2 regions of the Intestinimonas sp. MSJ-38 genome follow, and region 2 is predicted to be linked to the other one. Evidence: riboswitches for the same ligand, from Rfam matches in the RefSeq annotation. Region 2 holds a riboswitch; the other holds the start of a gene.
The links. Region 2 has a riboswitch for thiamine pyrophosphate ahead of thiM (hydroxyethylthiazole kinase). Riboswitches for the same ligand answer to the same signal wherever they lie in the genome.

Region 1: another riboswitch for thiamine pyrophosphate. It lies ahead of KQI26_RS07315 (TenA family protein); the one in region 2 lies ahead of thiM (hydroxyethylthiazole kinase).

What each region holds. Positions count from the first base shown of each region.
Region 1 is NZ_JAHLPO010000009.1:49,720-57,719, reverse strand. Features, by position in the region: gene KQI26_RS07325 (LPD25 domain-containing protein) at 1-4,079, shown strand, start outside; gene KQI26_RS07320 (transposon-transfer assisting family protein) at 4,083-4,283, shown strand; TPP riboswitch at 4,493-4,592, shown strand; TPP riboswitch at 4,653-4,750, shown strand; gene KQI26_RS07315 (TenA family protein) at 4,817-5,491, shown strand; gene thiD (bifunctional hydroxymethylpyrimidine kinase/phosphomethylpyrimidine kinase) at 5,488-6,291, shown strand; gene thiE (thiamine phosphate synthase) at 6,303-6,944, shown strand; gene KQI26_RS07300 (HAD family phosphatase) at 6,934-7,590, shown strand; gene KQI26_RS07295 (NUDIX domain-containing protein) at 7,593-8,000, shown strand, end outside.
Region 2 is NZ_JAHLPO010000012.1:55,913-63,912, forward strand. Features, by position in the region: gene KQI26_RS08940 (TENA/THI-4 family protein) at 52-726, opposite strand; gene thiD (bifunctional hydroxymethylpyrimidine kinase/phosphomethylpyrimidine kinase) at 723-1,520, opposite strand; gene KQI26_RS08950 (HAD family phosphatase) at 1,592-2,245, opposite strand; gene thiE (thiamine phosphate synthase) at 2,242-2,880, opposite strand; gene thiM (hydroxyethylthiazole kinase) at 2,867-3,688, opposite strand; TPP riboswitch at 3,759-3,863, opposite strand; gene KQI26_RS08965 (permease) at 3,917-4,921, opposite strand; tRNA gene KQI26_RS08970 (tRNA-Leu) at 5,088-5,170, opposite strand; gene KQI26_RS08975 (AAA family ATPase) at 5,341-5,943, opposite strand; gene KQI26_RS08980 (GLUG motif-containing protein) at 5,933-8,000, opposite strand, start outside.

The DNA.
Region 1 (8,000 bases), on a different contig from region 2:
CCGACTGTTTTAAGGTCAATGGCTGCCTGCTCCCCGGCTATACCATCGAGGGGGAGGAACCGGCAAAAGCCGCAGCACTTCCCACACAGGAGGAAGCCGCACAGCCGCAACAGACCACAGCCACCCCGGAAAGGAGGGAACCCGTGAACGAAGTATTTTCCATTTTTCTTGATAACCGCGCCGAGGCGCAGACCGGCGGGCCGCATGGGTACTGGCTTTCCCTGCCGACTTCCGCCGAACAGGTACAGGAAACCTTAAAGGAAATCCATATCACCGCCGACAACCAGCAGGACTTGTTCATTGGCGACTTTTCCGCCCCGGAGGGAAAACCGCTGGAACTGCCGGAGGACTTAATCAAGACCGCCAGCGTGGACGAACTGAACTTCCTTGCTGCCCAGCTTCAAAAGCTGGACGCCGTGGAGCTTGCGGAGCTGAACGCCGTCATGCAGTCCCCGGCGAAAATGCAGACCATCGGGCAGCTTTTGGACTACGCTGAAAACACCGATTGTTTTGTCTTAATCAACGCCAAGGACAACCGCAGTCTGGGGGAATATTATCTGAATGATTCCGGGCTGTTTGTCGTTCCCGACCCGTGGAAACCGGCCATTGACACCGACCGGCTGGGAAGTTTTATCGCCAACGAGGAACAGGGAACCTTTACCGATTACGGCTATATCCTGCGAACCAGCGACGAATGGCAGCGCGTCCATGAGGGCCAGCCAGTGCCGGAGGAATACCGGGTGATGGCCTATCCTGCGCCGGAAATTCTGCGGGAGGAAAGCAAGGTGCAGCCGGAGGCGGCAACCCCCGCAAAGGCCCCGCAGCCTGTCACCCCCATTCTCTTAAACGGCCAGAACAGCGCCGAGCGCATGAAAGAGATCACCGACCGGCTGGAAACCGGCATACAGGAGCTTTTCGAGAGTGAACGCTACAAAGCCTATCTCACCACCATGTCCAAGTTCCACAGTTACAGCTTCAACAATACCCTCCTGATCGCCATGCAGGGCGGACAGCTTGTGGCAGGCTACAACAAGTGGCGGGACGATTTTCACCGCAATGTGAAGAAAGGCGAAAAGGCCATCAAGATACTGGCCCCGGCCCCGTTCAAGGCAAAAAAGGAAGTGCAAAAGCTGGACGCACAGGGCAGGCCGGTGATGGGAAAAGACGGAAAGCCTGTTACCGAAGTACAGGAAATACAGGTTCCGGCCTTTAAGATCGTTTCCGTCTTTGATGTGAGCCAGACCGAGGGAGAACCGCTGCCCTCTATCGGCGTGGAAGAACTGACCGGCAGCGTGGAACGCTACGGGGAATTTTTTAAGGCGCTGGAACAGACCTCCCCGGTTCCCATTGGTTTTGAGGACATTCCGGGCGGTTCCCACGGCTACTACCACCTGACGGAAAAGCGGATCGCCATTCAGGAGGGCATGAGCGAATTACAGACCCTAAAGACGGCTATCCACGAGATCGCCCATTCCAAGCTCCACGCCATCGACCCGGAAGCCCCGGCCATTGAGCAGGCCGACCGTCCCGACAGCCGCACCCGCGAAGTGCAGGCCGAAAGCGTGGCCTATGCCGTCTGCCAGCACTACGGGCTGGACACCTCCGATTATTCCTTTGGCTATGTGGCCGGTTGGAGTTCCGGCAAGGACTTGAAAGAGCTGAAAGCCTCCCTTGAAACCATCCGGGCCACCGCCCATGAACTGATTACCACCATTGACGGCCACCTTGCCCAGCTTCAGAAAGAACGGCAGGCCCAGCAGGAGCAGCCGCAGGCCGCACCGCTGGAACAGGCCGCCGAGCAGCCAGACCCGGACAGCGTATTTTCCAAGCTGCCCCCGGAGCAACAGCAGGAAATGACCGCCAGCGTAAAAGCCATGCTGCAAACCCTCATTGACGCGGATTTGAAATCCACCGGCGAAGTGTCGCAGGGAACCAAGGAGGCGGCGCAGGCGCAGGGCTTTACCATTGCCGGGGATGGAACGCTGGAACAGGCCAAAGCCCCGCAGGAGGCCGCCTACCGTCTGGAAAGCGGCGAATATCTGTATATCCAGACATCAGAAACCGGCTACGATTACACGCTGTACGGTCCCGACTACAAAGAACTGGACGGAGGCCAGCTTGACAATCCCGACCTGTCCCTTGCGGAAGCCGGAAAAGAAATCCTTGCCATCCATGAGCGACCGGCTGGGACAATAGAACCCCTGACCGGCGACAGGCTGGATGATTTTCTGGAAGCAACCGAACAGGCCAACGCCATTCCCCAGCCGCAGGCGTGGAATGGGATCGACGGCCTTTTGAATGGAAAGCCGTTCATGCCGGAGGCGTCCCCGGCTGACCGGGCTGCCGCTCTGATTGAACTGGCAGAGAAAAACGCCCCGCGTTTGGGCAGCGAGGAACGGCAGTTGATCGTGGCCTATGCCGAGGCCGTGGGCGATAACGACAAGGTAATCGGGCTTATCAACCGCCTGTGTGAACAGGGCTATGAGCTGCAAAAGGGCCAGATGGATTCCTTTGTGAAAAGCGAGATCGAAAGTGAGATTGCCGTTGCAAACGCCAAGCGGCAGATCCCCCAGAATCCGGCAGCGGAGCCGGTTGTCACGATCCTTTGGAGTGAAAGCCCCCATCTGAAAGACGGCCAGCAAATGCCGCTGCATGAAGCCGAGGCCGTTTTTAAGGAGCTGGACAGCGCCAGACGCCATGAACGGGAGCAGCCGGGCTATACGGGCCATTGGTACGACAAGACCAAGTTCCGCATTGATTTTACCATGCAGGGCCAGCCGGACAGCTACGAGGGACGGCAGGACTTTGGCGACGGGGACGGTTCCATGATCCAGCATATCCGGGGCTACCACGAATACTACGCACAGGATGAAAGCTGGAAAAACCATGTGCTGCACCATGAGGGGCCGGAGGCATGGGAGGCGGACAAGGCCCAGCGGGATATGCTGCTGCATGAGTTCATCCCGTATATGGAGCTGCATTGCAATCTGGCCGCTATGGAGCAGGAGGCCCAGCGCCCCCTGCGATCCGGGGAAACCCTGACGCCGGAACAGACCGCTTATTTCAATGCGGTTTTGGACTATGTAAAGGAGTGCCGCCCGCTTCTCAATCAGGGACAGTACCACTTGCCGGAGCCGCCGCAGCTTGCCGACTTCGACCAGAGCTTGCAGGACCACAAAAAACAGATCGAGGCAGAGCTGGAACAGGAGGCCGCCGCTGCCGGGCTGACGGTGGAGGAATATGTTGCCTCTGACTATGAGGCCCCGGCGCAGCCCAACTTTTCCATCTACCAAGTGCCGCCCGGCCCGGAGGGGCGCGACTTCCGCTATCGTTCCTATGAGGAATTGCAGGCGGATGGGCTTTCGGTGGACAGGAAGAATTACCAGCTTATCTACTCCGCGCCGCTGGACAAGGACATCACACTGGACGAGATTTACCGCCGCTTCAACATGGAACATCCCGCCGATTACAAGGGACATTCCCTCTCGATGGGGGATATTGTGGTGTTCCGGCAGGATGGAAAACAGACCGCCTACTATGTGGACGAGGGGGCCGACTACCGGCAGGTGCCGGAGTTTTTCGCCCAGCCGGAAAAGCAGCTCACGCCGGACGAGTGCATGACCGGCGAACAAATCCAGACGCCGAGAGGCCGTTTCTATCTGACCGACAGGAGCCGGGAACAGATGGAGGCCGCCGGGTATGGATTCCACCACCAGTCGGAGGACGGCAGGTATCTTATTATGGCAAACGGCACAAGAGCCTTTGCCATCCCCGCCCAGCCAGAAAGCCATATCAAGACGGCGGAAATGTCCACCGAGCAGAACTACAACATGATCGACGGCATGATGAACAACGCCCCGTCTATGGAGGAACTGGAAGCAAGGGCAAAAGCCGGGGAACAGATTTCCCTTTTGGATGTGGCCGAGGCAACCAAGGCGGAGGCCAAAAAGCCCAAGCAGACCCAAAAGACAACGCAGAAACAAAAGAAGCCGTCCATCCGGGCGCAGCTTGCCGCCGCCAAGGAGGAGCAGAAAAAGAAGCCCCCGGCGCGGGAAAAATCAAAAGAAATGGAGGTATGAGGAATGTATTTCACCGTGGAAGAAGAAAACCTGATCTGTCTGTACCACAACGCCGACCGCCGCAGGACGGCGGCAAATCTCCGGGCAGCACTGCCGGACATGGACAAGGAAATGGTGGCGCTGGCCTGCCAGACCGCAAATAAGCTGGACGCCATGAGCGACGCCGACTTTGCGGCGCAGCGGTTCCACTTCACAGACGAATAAGCAAAACGCCGGGCGCGGGGGCTGTCAAAGCCTCTGCGTCCGGCATTTCTTTTTTTGTCCATTTGCCCGCATTTAGAACCCCGTTTTAAGGGGAACAGGATAACTTTATCCAACTGCCTGCCGACCATGCGGAAAAAACCTTGATTTCTGTGGACTTTTACCGCCCTAAATGCGTAGACTTGACTTTTGGGGACTTTCTAACTATAATAATACTCAAGCAGGGGGACTACCTTGTAGTTGAGAAGGTTAAAACCTGACCCTTTGAACCTGTTGGCTAATACCAACGCAGGGAGCTAAAGAATACAGATTCGTATTTTTTGGACATTCTCTGTTTTGGGAATGTCCTTTTTTAATTGAATAAGATATGATATGTGTTTGCGAGGGAACTGAACAAGTTGAAAAAGGTAAGACCTGACCTCTGGACCTGTCGGCTAATACCGGCGTAGGGAAGCAATTTCTTACGCTCGTATTGCGTCTGAAAGAGCTTCTAATTGTTTTAGAGGCTCTATTTTTTTATCTTAGGAGGATCAAACATGGCATTTATGAAAGACATCTTAACCCACAACATTCCCATTTGGGAAGAATGTGCAGCTACCCCATTTGTGCAGGAAGTGCAAACTGGAAAGCTACCTCTTGAAAAGTTCAAGAGATATATGATTCAGGATAGTATCTATCTGAAAAACTATGCCCGTATATACGGCAAGGCAATTTTTCATGCTGATACATTAAGAGAAATTCAGCTTTACTACTCCATGCTGAACTTTGTAAATGATACGGAATCGGAAGTGCGGCTGGATTATCTAAAGCAATTTTGCATAACAGATGATGATATTGAACTGATCGCCCCTTTGCCTGAAAATCAAAATTACATTGATTTCATGTTTGAGATTGCGTCACATGGAAAGAATGAAGAAATTTTAATGGCGGTTCTTCCCTGTATGTTAAGTTACAGCTATATATTCCGCAAACTGGCGGCTGTCCCTACAAGCAGAGAATCAAGATATTGGGACTTTATCAAAGATTATGCCGATGAACAATATGCAGAAAGTTGCAAAGAATGGTCTGCTTTTGCAGAGTATAAATGTGCTGGGTTATCAGAAGCAAATAAAAAGTATCTGGCTGATATTTTTGAGAAAGCAAGTTTGTTAGAGCTTGCTTTTTGGAAGATGGCCTATCGGAACGAAAGAATGGAGGAAAATGCAAAATGAAAAAAGTATTGTCCATTGCCGGATCAGATTGCAGCGGAGGTGCAGGTATTCAGGCTGATTTGAAAACTTTTTCTGCTCACGGCGTATTTGGAATGAGTGTTATTGTTTCTGTTGTTGCAGAGAACACCAGCCGCGTTATCGACATCCAAGATATTACCCCTGATATGATTGAAAAACAGATTGACGCCGTATTTGAAGATATTGAAGTGGACGCAGTAAAAATCGGTATGCTTTCTACACCAGAATGTATGAAAGCGGTGGCAAAGAAACTATTACAATATAAGCCCCAAAATGTTGTAATCGACCCGGTTATGTATGCCAAAAATGGCTGCCCATTGATGAATCCTACGGCGGTTTCCACCTTGATAGACACAGTAATTCCACTTGCCGATGTACTTACTCCAAATATTCCAGAGGCAGAGAAAATAGCGGATATGCAGATTTCCACAGTTTCAGATATGGAGGCTGCCGCAAGAAAAATATATGCCATGGGTTGTAAGGCGATTGTTGTCAAGGGTGGACATCATATAGGAAATGCTGTTGATGTCCTATTTGATGGAGAAAATTTCTACCATTTTGAAACATCCCGCATTGATACGAAAAATACTCATGGGACAGGCTGTACCTTTTCTTCTGCAATCGCTTCCCAGCTTGCAAAGGGAAAAAGTGTTCCGCTTGCAGTCGAATCTGCAAAGGCTTATGTCACAATGGCAATCGAACACTCTCTTGCGATTGGAAAAGGCTGTGGCCCGACGCACCATTTCTACGAATTGTATCAGCATGGTTTATCTAAAGAATAGGCAGGTGCAAAATGAACTTTGATTATACACTTTATCTTGTTACTGATCGTCAACTAATGAGCTGCGATAGCCTGACAGAAGCGGTAGAACAGGCAATTTTAGGAGGCTGCACAATGATACAACTCCGAGAAAAAGAATTGTCCTCATTAGAATTTTACAATCAGGCTGTTGCCGTGAAACAGGTTACGGATAAATACCATATTCCCCTTATCATAAACGACCGGATAGATATTGCAATGGCTGTGCAGGCTACGGGGGTACATATTGGACAGCATGATTTACCTGCGGCTGCCGTCCGCAAAGTAATTGGGGAAAATATGCTGTTGGGAGTATCTGCATCTTCCATTGCAGAAGCAATACAGGCACAACAGGATGGTGCAGATTATTTGGGAGTTGGCGCAATGTTCCCTACTGGAACTAAAACCGACGCTGATTCTGTATCAATGGAAGAATTACAGAAAATCCGCGCAGCCGTTTCTTTGCCGATAGTTGTTATTGGCGGTATCAATAAGGGAAATGCAGGGCGTTTCAAGCCCATGGGAATTGACGGGCTGGCTGTTGTATCTGCCATCATAGCGCAGTCTGATATAAAAGCTGCTGCTGCGGAACTGAAAGATTTATTTTGCGGAAAGGAAAAGAAAAATGGATTTTAATGCGGCAATCTTTGATTTAGATGGAACAATTCTGGATTCAATGGATGTATGGGAGCATATAGATATTCAGTTTTTGAAAAAGAGAAATCTTCCCGTCCCGGAAAATTATGTAACTGAAATATGTGCAAGGAGTTTTGAGGAAGCCGCACAATATACCATTGATCTTTTTGGATTGCAGGAAACGGTAGAGGGAATTATTGAGGAATGGAATAATATGGCGGTCGAGGAATACAGTAACCATGTCGGTCTGCTGCCCCATGCCCTTGATTATCTTCTGCGCTTAAAAGAACATGGAATAAAACTTGCAGTTGCTACGGGGTTGCCGGAAAAGCTCTATATTCCATGCTTAAAGAACAATTCTATTTTAGAATTATTTGACGCTCTATGTTCAACAGATGAGGTTCAGCGGGGAAAAGAATATTCGGATGTCTTTGAATTGGCCGCAAGAAAATTAGGGGTTGCACCTGAACACTGTATTGTGTTTGATGATGTGCTTCCAGCAATTAAAAGCGCAAAGGCAGCCCGTATGTTAGCAGGTGGGATTTATGATAAGTATTCCGCAGATCAGCGTACAGAAATAGAAAGGATTGCGGATATTTACTTACTTGATTTTCGGCAAGCACCGATCCCACACAAAGAGGTATGAAAATGGAAAAATGGGATTTATATAATGCAAAACGGGAAAAGTCTGGAATAACAATGTGCCGTGGAGAAATCATACCCAAAGGGCTGTATCATTTATCTGTGAGTGTATGGATCGTCAACCAGCAGGGGCAGTATCTTTTATCACAGCGGCATCCGAAAAAGCAATACCCTCTTTATTGGGAATGTACGGGTGGTTCTGTATTTTCCGGGGAAACCAGCTTGCAAGGAGCAATCCGAGAGGTAAAAGAAGAATTAGGAATACTGCTTACTCCCGGAAGTGAAAAATTGATTTATCAGACCAGACGGGAAAATGTGCAGGATTTTTACGATGTTTGGCTGTTTCATAGGGATATAAAGATTGAAGAAATGCGTTTACAGGAAACAGAAGTTGTAGATGTTCAATGGGTAAGT
Region 2 (8,000 bases):
CGAAAACGGATATAGAACGGGAGCGGCAGCTCGCCGCCGGGCCCGCTATCATTACACATCTTCTCTTGGATTCTGGCTCATTTCCCAGAACTTCTGCTCATGCACCGAGCAATCCCAGAACAGCTTGCGGCAGGTTTCCCACCGCTCCTCCGGCAGCTCTTTGCAGACCTTCTCTGCAAACTCCATCCACTGACGACAGCTTTCCTCGTATTTTTCCCCAGCGTAATCCCGCACAAATGGGCCATAGACGGTGTCCAGCACCCCGGGATTGCGCTCCACCATTTTACGGAAAATATAGCCATAGCTGAGCATGCAGGGCAGACTGGCCATCAGACATTCCGCCGCCCCTTCTCCATCCCGGGCCCCTTCGATCATCCGGTCCACATAGGCCCGGTTTTCCGGCCGCAGGGGCAGATGCTGGATACTTTCATCGGTGAGGCCGTATTTCTTCAGATACTGGCGGCGGGTGGCCCCTTCCCCTTCGTTGACAAAGGACAGAAGAGAGTAATAGGCCCGGATCTCCGCCATATCCTGGGCGTGGAGCATCCCCCAGGCAAAGGCCTTGGAATATTCCCGCAAATACAGACTGTCGTCCACAATATACCCCTTGAAGCAATCCTCCGGCAAAGTGCCCTGGGCAATTCCCCGAAGGAAGGGGGTATCCAGGCATTGATCCCACAGGGGCGTGTTTTCTTCCAAACAGACTTTCAGCAGATCCCGCTTCATTTCACAAACTCCCCTTTCAGTTCGAAGAGATGGTCCAGCGGGCCGCTTCCCGCTCCCAGATCCAACATGGCAGCCAGCGCCCCGGAAATATAGGCCTTGGCCCGCTCCACCGCAGCAGGCAGGTCATAGCCTTTGGCCAGGTTTGCGGCAATGGCGCTGGACAAAGTGCAGCCAGTACCGTGGGTGTTGGGGTTTTCAATCCGCTGGCCCCGCATCCAGGTGCCCTTTCCATTCTGCCAGAGGTAATCGTCGGCGGTGCTCACCTGATGGCCGCCTTTGCACAAAACAGCGCATCCATATTTTTCCCCGATGCGCTGGGCGGCCTGCTCCATTTCCTCCGGGCAGGTGACGGCCATATCGGCCAGCACCTGGGCTTCCGGAATGTTGGGGGTGCACACGGTGCACAAAGGCAGCAGTTCTTCTTTCAGAGCGGCCACCGCATCCTCTGCAAGCAGCCGGGAGCCGCTGGTGGAGACCATCACCGGGTCCACCACAATGTTTTTTGCCTGATGCCGCCGCAGAACCTTGCCGATAACGGCGATCAGAGCAGAAGAGGAAACCATGCCGGTTTTGACAGCGTCGGGGAAGATGTCGGTAAACACCCGCTCCAGCTGCTCTTCCAAAAATTCCGGGGTTGCTTCCATAATGCCGTAAACGCCGGTAGTATTCTGGGCCGTCAGGGCGGTGATGGCGCTCATGGCGTAAACGCCATTGGCCGTCATGGTCTTGATATCGGCCTGGATCCCGGCGCCTCCGCTGGAATCGCTTCCAGCGATCGTCAATGCTGTTTTCATGTTCTTTCTCCTTTTTGCATTGAAGTTTTATTAAGCGACGGGAAGTGGTGCCCCCGACCCGCCGCGTTCTGTCATTGAAAAGATTTCGGCACTTCCAGTGCGTCCAGACGCTCTATATAATGATCGCAAAATGCTTCCATCTCCCCTCGGTGCTCTTCTCCCGCAGGGTCCCACACCCCCACCGTCACAAAACCCGCTTCTTTGGCGGTGCGGGCCGCATGAAGAGCATCCTCAAAAACCAGGGTGCAGCAGGGTGCACTCCCCAGCTTTTCCGCCCCGGCCAGATAGATATGGGGATTTGTCTTGGGTCCATACTCCCCGCAGTCTAAGGCAAAGGAAAAATACTTCCACAGCCCCAACCGCTCCATGGCCGCCTGGGACAGCTCCTTCTGGGTGGCGCTGACGATGCCACAGGGGATTTTTTGCTGCCGCAGCTGCTCCAGCAGTACTTCGGCTCCAGGCTTGGCTGGCAGATGCTGGCGGTATTCTTCTGCCGCCAGTTCCTCCACCAGCTTCAGCACCTGCTCCACCGAAACCGCAAAGCCAAAGGTCCGGATGATGTACTCCGCCGCCTGGCGCTGATCCATGGCCTCGATGGTGCGAGCCAGATCTTCCGGGGGTTCTCCCCCCAGACGCCGTACCAGCTGAAGGGGAAGCTGCTGCCACATCTCCATGGACTGAAGCAATGTGCCGTCCAGATCAAACAAAGCCCCCTGGATCTTCACTGAATGGCCTCCTCGGTCAGCTTCCGCAGTCCGGCTGCCGCGGCCTGGGGGTCCTCCTTGGCATAAATGGCCGAAACCACCGCCACGCCGCAGATGCCGCTGCCTTTGAGGGACAGAATATTACTTTCCTTGATGCCGCCAATGGCCACCACCGGGATATCCACCGCCTGGCAAATGGCTTTCAGCATATCCAGGCTGACGGCGTCGGCATCGTCTTTGGTGCCGGTGGGGAACACCGCCCCCACCCCCAGGTAATCGGCGCCCGCTGCCTGGGCCTTGAGAGCCTGCTCCACCGTCTGGGCCGAGACCCCCAGGATCTTGTCCGGGCCGATCTTCTGGCGTACCTGTCCCGCTTCCATATCGTGCTGGCCTACATGAACGCCGTCAGCTTCGATCTCCACCGCCAGCTCCACATTGTCATTGATAAGGAAAGGCACCTGGTGCTTTTTGCAAAGCTCCTGGATCTGCCGGGCCTCCTTCTGGAATTCCTCCTGGGCCAGATCCTTTTCCCGCAGCTGCACCATGGTCACGCCCCCCAGGATGGACTGCTCCACCGCAGAATAAAGGGTACGCTCCCCCAGCCAGCTCCGGTCGGTGACGCCATAAAGCAGCAGATCTTTTTTATCGCACTTCATACCGGGCGCCCTCCATCAGCTGCTTGCCATCCATGTGATAGATGGCATCGATGATCCGGTTGCGGTAAGAGCTGTTGCCCTCGCCCTCTTCCAGACACTGGAATGCCAGCTCACCGGCCAGGCCCATCGTAACCACAGCTGCGGCGGCCGCTTCCAGAGTATGCTCCGGGTTGGCGGTGACAAAGGCCGCCGTCAGTCCGGACAGCTGGCAGCCGGTGCCGGTGATCTTCCCCATCTCCGGCCGGCCGTTGCGAATGACAAAGCACCGCTCCCTGTCCGCCACCAGATCGATGGCGCCGGTGATGGCCGCCACGCTGTCAAAACGAGCGGCCACTTCCTTGGCAAATGCAACGGCGGCCTCCAGGTTGTCCTCTGTGACGGCATCGGACAGATCGGCGTCCACACCCCGGGTCTTGCCGCTGCCCTGAGCCAGGGTCTTGATTTCGGAGATATTGCCCCGAATGACGGTAAAATGCACCTGCTCCAGCAGATCCAGCGCCGTCTTGGTGCGCAGCGTGCTGGCGCCAGCCCCTACCGGGTCCAGCACCACCGGATGGGAAAGAGCATTGGCCTTTTTCCCGGCGGCAAACATCCCCGGAATGGTACGGCTGTTCAGTGTACCGATGTTGATATTCAGGCCGCCGCAGATGGAAGTGATCTCCTCCACCTCTCCCAGGTCATCGGCCATAATGGGGCTTCCCCCGCAGGCCAACAGCACATTGGCCACATCGTTGACGGTGACATAATTTGTGATGTTGTGGATCAGGGGGGATTTTTCCCGCACATTGTCCAAACAATTACCCAGCATTTTCCTTCCTCCTTTTTCAATAAAAAAACGCCGCGGGCTTGCCCTCCGGAGAAGGCCTCCCGCGGCGAAAACCGCAAACGAATGGACTCCCTCCGTTGGCATTACCCAAATCAGGTAGCAGGTCGAAGCGCACAGCTTCCTCTCAGCCCGTTTGCGAGCTCCCTGGTCACGATATGATGTTGTTTTTTATTATAAAACCGGGTGCAAAAAATTGCAAGGATTTTGTCCTTACATTCCCAGCCAGGGCTGGAGGGCATTGAACAGATATCCCACCAGAATGATTCCCACAGTGCAGATGGCCACAAACACTCCCAGCAGCCGGGGCTTTACCGCGCGGCGCAGCATAATCAGGGAGGGCAGAGACAAGGTGGTCACCGCCATCATAAAGGAGAGCACGGTGCCCAGCATAGCCCCTTTGCCCAGCAGAGCCTGGGCCACAGGGATGGTGCCGAAGATATCAGCATACACCGGCACGCCAATGATGGTGGCCAACACCACACCCAGCGGATTTTTTCCGCCCAGCACCGTTTCCACCCAGCTCTGGGGAATCCAGTTGTGGATCAGCGCTCCAATGCCCACACCGATGAGGATATAGGGAAAGACCTTCCGGAAGGTGGAAAGCATCTGCTCTTTGGCATAAACCACCCGATCCTTTTGAGTCAGCACCGGCCCCTCGGCCTGAACAGCCACTCCCTGGCGGATAAATTCCTCCACCTGATCTTCCAGATGCAGCCGCTGGATGAGAGCGCCCCCCACCATAGCCACCACAAGCCCCAGAATCACATAAATGACCGCCACTTTGGTTCCAAAAATCCCCATCAGCAGCACCAGACTGCCCAGGTCCACCATGGGAGAGGAAATGAGAAAGGAGAAGGTCACCCCAATCGGCAGTCCCGCTCCGATAAATCCCATAAAGAGCGGAATGGAAGAACAGGAACAAAAGGGCGTCACCGTCCCTAAAAGGGCCGCCACCAGATTGGCCCCCATTCCCCGGAACCGGCCCAGGATCTTCCGGCTTCTCTCCGGCGGAAAATAGCTTTGCAGATAGGAGACCAAAAAGATCAGCAAACAAAGCAGCACTGTGATTTTGATCACATCATAGAGAAAAAAGTGCAGGCTTCCCCCTATAGGGCTGGTTGTATCCACTCCCACTTTGCTCAACCCCCGGCCAATCAGATCATTGAGCCAGGCCATTCCCAGAAGCTGATCCTGCACAAAATTCCACAAACTCATCCTGCTCCCGCCTTTCATCAATCATTTTAAATATTTCGATATGCCTATTTTATCTCTTCCCCTGGCCCTTGTCAAGAAGAAATTCACATTCTTCAATATTACCGTTTTACTTCCAAAGATGCAGAAACGAAAAAAGAGACACGACCGATTGTCGTGTCTCTTTTTCTGGTGCGGTCAACGGGACTTGAACCCGTATGGTTGCCCACACGCCCCTCAAACGTGCGCGTCTGCCTGTTCCGCCATGACCGCATGGATTAAATTAGCTTGTTTATTCTATCACACCACCCTCAAAAATGCAAGAGCTATTCCTGGGGTTTTCCAAAAAAATCTTGCCCTCTCCCTTCTCATTGGCCCGGCTTTTGAAAAAGAGGGCATCTCCCCGGATGCCCTCTTTTTTACATCAAACTCATACAGCACTTTTATAAACTCTGGTAAGCCAGACAGATCTGGTTCACTGCGGCCTCAAATTCTGTGGTACCGGTATCGATACAGAGATCATACCCATCCGGCGATCCCCAAGCCAGCCCGGTATAGGATTCATAGTATTTTTTCCGCCGCTTATCCATTTTCCGCACAAGACGCACCGCTTTTTCCCTGGTCAGGTTCTCCTGCTGCATTTTCCGTTCGATCCGCTTTTCCAAAGGGGCCCGGACAAAGGCCCGCAGCAGCTTCACCTTTTCTTCCCGCAGAACATAGTCGGCACAGCGGCCCACGAAAATACAGCTTTCCCCCTTGGCAATCTGCCGGATTTCATGGCTTTGCAGCTCAAACAGCACTTCGGAAGTGGGCAGTCCCCGGGTGACATGGTAGTTTCCCTCATGGACCGTCCGGTATAAAAACGGATTGGTCGCCCTTTCATCCGCAGACTCCATCATCTTTTCCGAGAGCTCCCCATACCGGCAAGCCAGATGGAACAAATCCTTTTCATATACCCGGATTCCCAGCCTGGAGCCTGTGCGCAGGGCGATTTCATGGCCGCCGCTTCCAAACTCCCGAGCGATACAGATGATTTTATTTTCCACTTTCCTCCACCTCTTTCGGAACCAACTGCTCTTTCACTGCATGGGGGACATCAAATGAGCCATTATGGGCAAAGTCCAGTTTCACAGACACTGTGCCCGGTGCTGCATCCTCCAGGCCGTCCACTCCGCCGCTGCAAGTACAGCTGATCTCCTGGATCCTATTTCCGCTGACCCTGACCTGCACGCTTCCAGCGGAAAGGGTTACCGGCAGCGATTCCAGCTCCGGCGCCGCCGCATAGGCCACCGCCTTCATACCGCTTTCGTCCAGTGTCAGTGTATAGAGCCAGGTGTTGTTCCCGGTATCGGTGCAGTCAAATTCCCCGTTCAGGCAAATCTGCTTCAACACTTCCAGCAATCGGGTGTAATGGGTCAGCTCGTTGTTTTCCGCAGTCAGCAGCACGCCGTTCTGATCACAGAACCTTCCCTCCGTGAAATAGACGGAAAGATCGTCCTTGCGCACACAACCGATCTTGCTGCCATCCACCTGGGCCTGGCCGTACTTCATTTTCCCATTGAGGGAAACAGGGCCACATTCCACGCCCAAATCCACATCCGCCGTAAAAGACTCTTCCTGTCCCAGTTCTTTCCACGCACTGAACAGACGGAACAAGTCTTCCGAAATGGGCGCTTGGCCTTGTATCTCTCCAGAAGAAATCGCCTCCCGCACCGGATCCGGTATGACCAATGCTTCATCCATGGTCTCAGGCTTGAGCTGGGCCTCCAGAGAGTATACCGTTTTCTCATCATCCGCCAGTGTTCCCTTGGAAACAAAACGCAAGGACCGAATCTGGTCCCCCGAAGTTGTCAGTTCAATGGTCAGCTTCTGGGTATCGGACAGATCTTCTGCCTGGTTTGGAAGCAGCACTTTCAGCAGCTTTCCGGCATTTTCCCCCTCGGCTGTCATCTGGCAGGTCACCTTTCCACCGCTGCGGCTTGTGGAGAAAGAAACGGTCTCAAAAAGCTCTGCGGCCTGCGCTGGCAGCTGTGAATAATCCGGATGGAGATCGCTGACCTTGTAGGCCTTGCCGTTTTCCAGGATAATGGCGTCATCGGCGTAATAAAGAGAAATGCCGTTGTTCTGGATGCAGGTAATTTCCTGCCCATCCACCTTCGTCCGAAGGATATCCATTTCTGTGTTGATCAGCTCGTCATCCAGCTGAAGGCTCACATCCATGGTCATGGCGCCTTCGCTCTGCCCGGCCAATTCCTGCAGCAGCTGGCAGGCCTTCTTCCCGGCGGCCAGTTTTCCACCCACCAGCACCCACAAGGCAATTATCACCAGCAAAAGGACGAGCAGCAGCGCAATCAGCCATTTCTTCTTTTTTCCGGGCTTTCTTTCCGCCTTGTCATGCTTCTTTGCTTCATTGGCGTTCTGCACCATCGCCGGTACCTTTTTCGCTCTGCGCTTTTTGATGGTCACGATCAGCAGAATCACCAGCAGCAGGGCTGCGCATCCGATGATGCACCACAGCCATACATTGGCGGCTATCACCACGGCTACATCGGTCTCGGCCTCAGGCACCGAAAAAACCAGATAACTTCCGAAAGTAGAGCAATCCGCCTTCTTCCATTTGCCATTTTCCTGCACAAACACCGAATACCCTTCGGTGGTCGCCTCCGGCGACAAATAGCGTACGGTATAGCTTTCCTGAGAAGAATCGGAACAGGAAAGATGCCACTGTTCCACCGCTGTTTTACCGCCAATCCGTTCCGGCTTTTTCTCCTGGGTGGCCGTGAGAGTGGCTTCGTCGTCAAAATCCCCCTCCATCAAAAATACCGAGCGGCCACTGGAACGAGAAGCCTGGGAGGGAAGCGCCAGGACATAGCGGACATATTCGGCCGTCACCGTTTTATCAAAGTGCAGATCCGACAGATCCTGTGTATCCCAGGAAGCATAATATCCATCTTTCACCGGGATCTCCGGAAAGACTTCCGAGCCAAAGGAATCCCCATAGGAAAAGTCATAAGACTTGATTTCCTCATCCTCCACCAAAAACCGGAGGGTGAACTGGGTCATTTGCTCGGGCAGCCCACTCACCTGGCTCAATTCCTCAAAA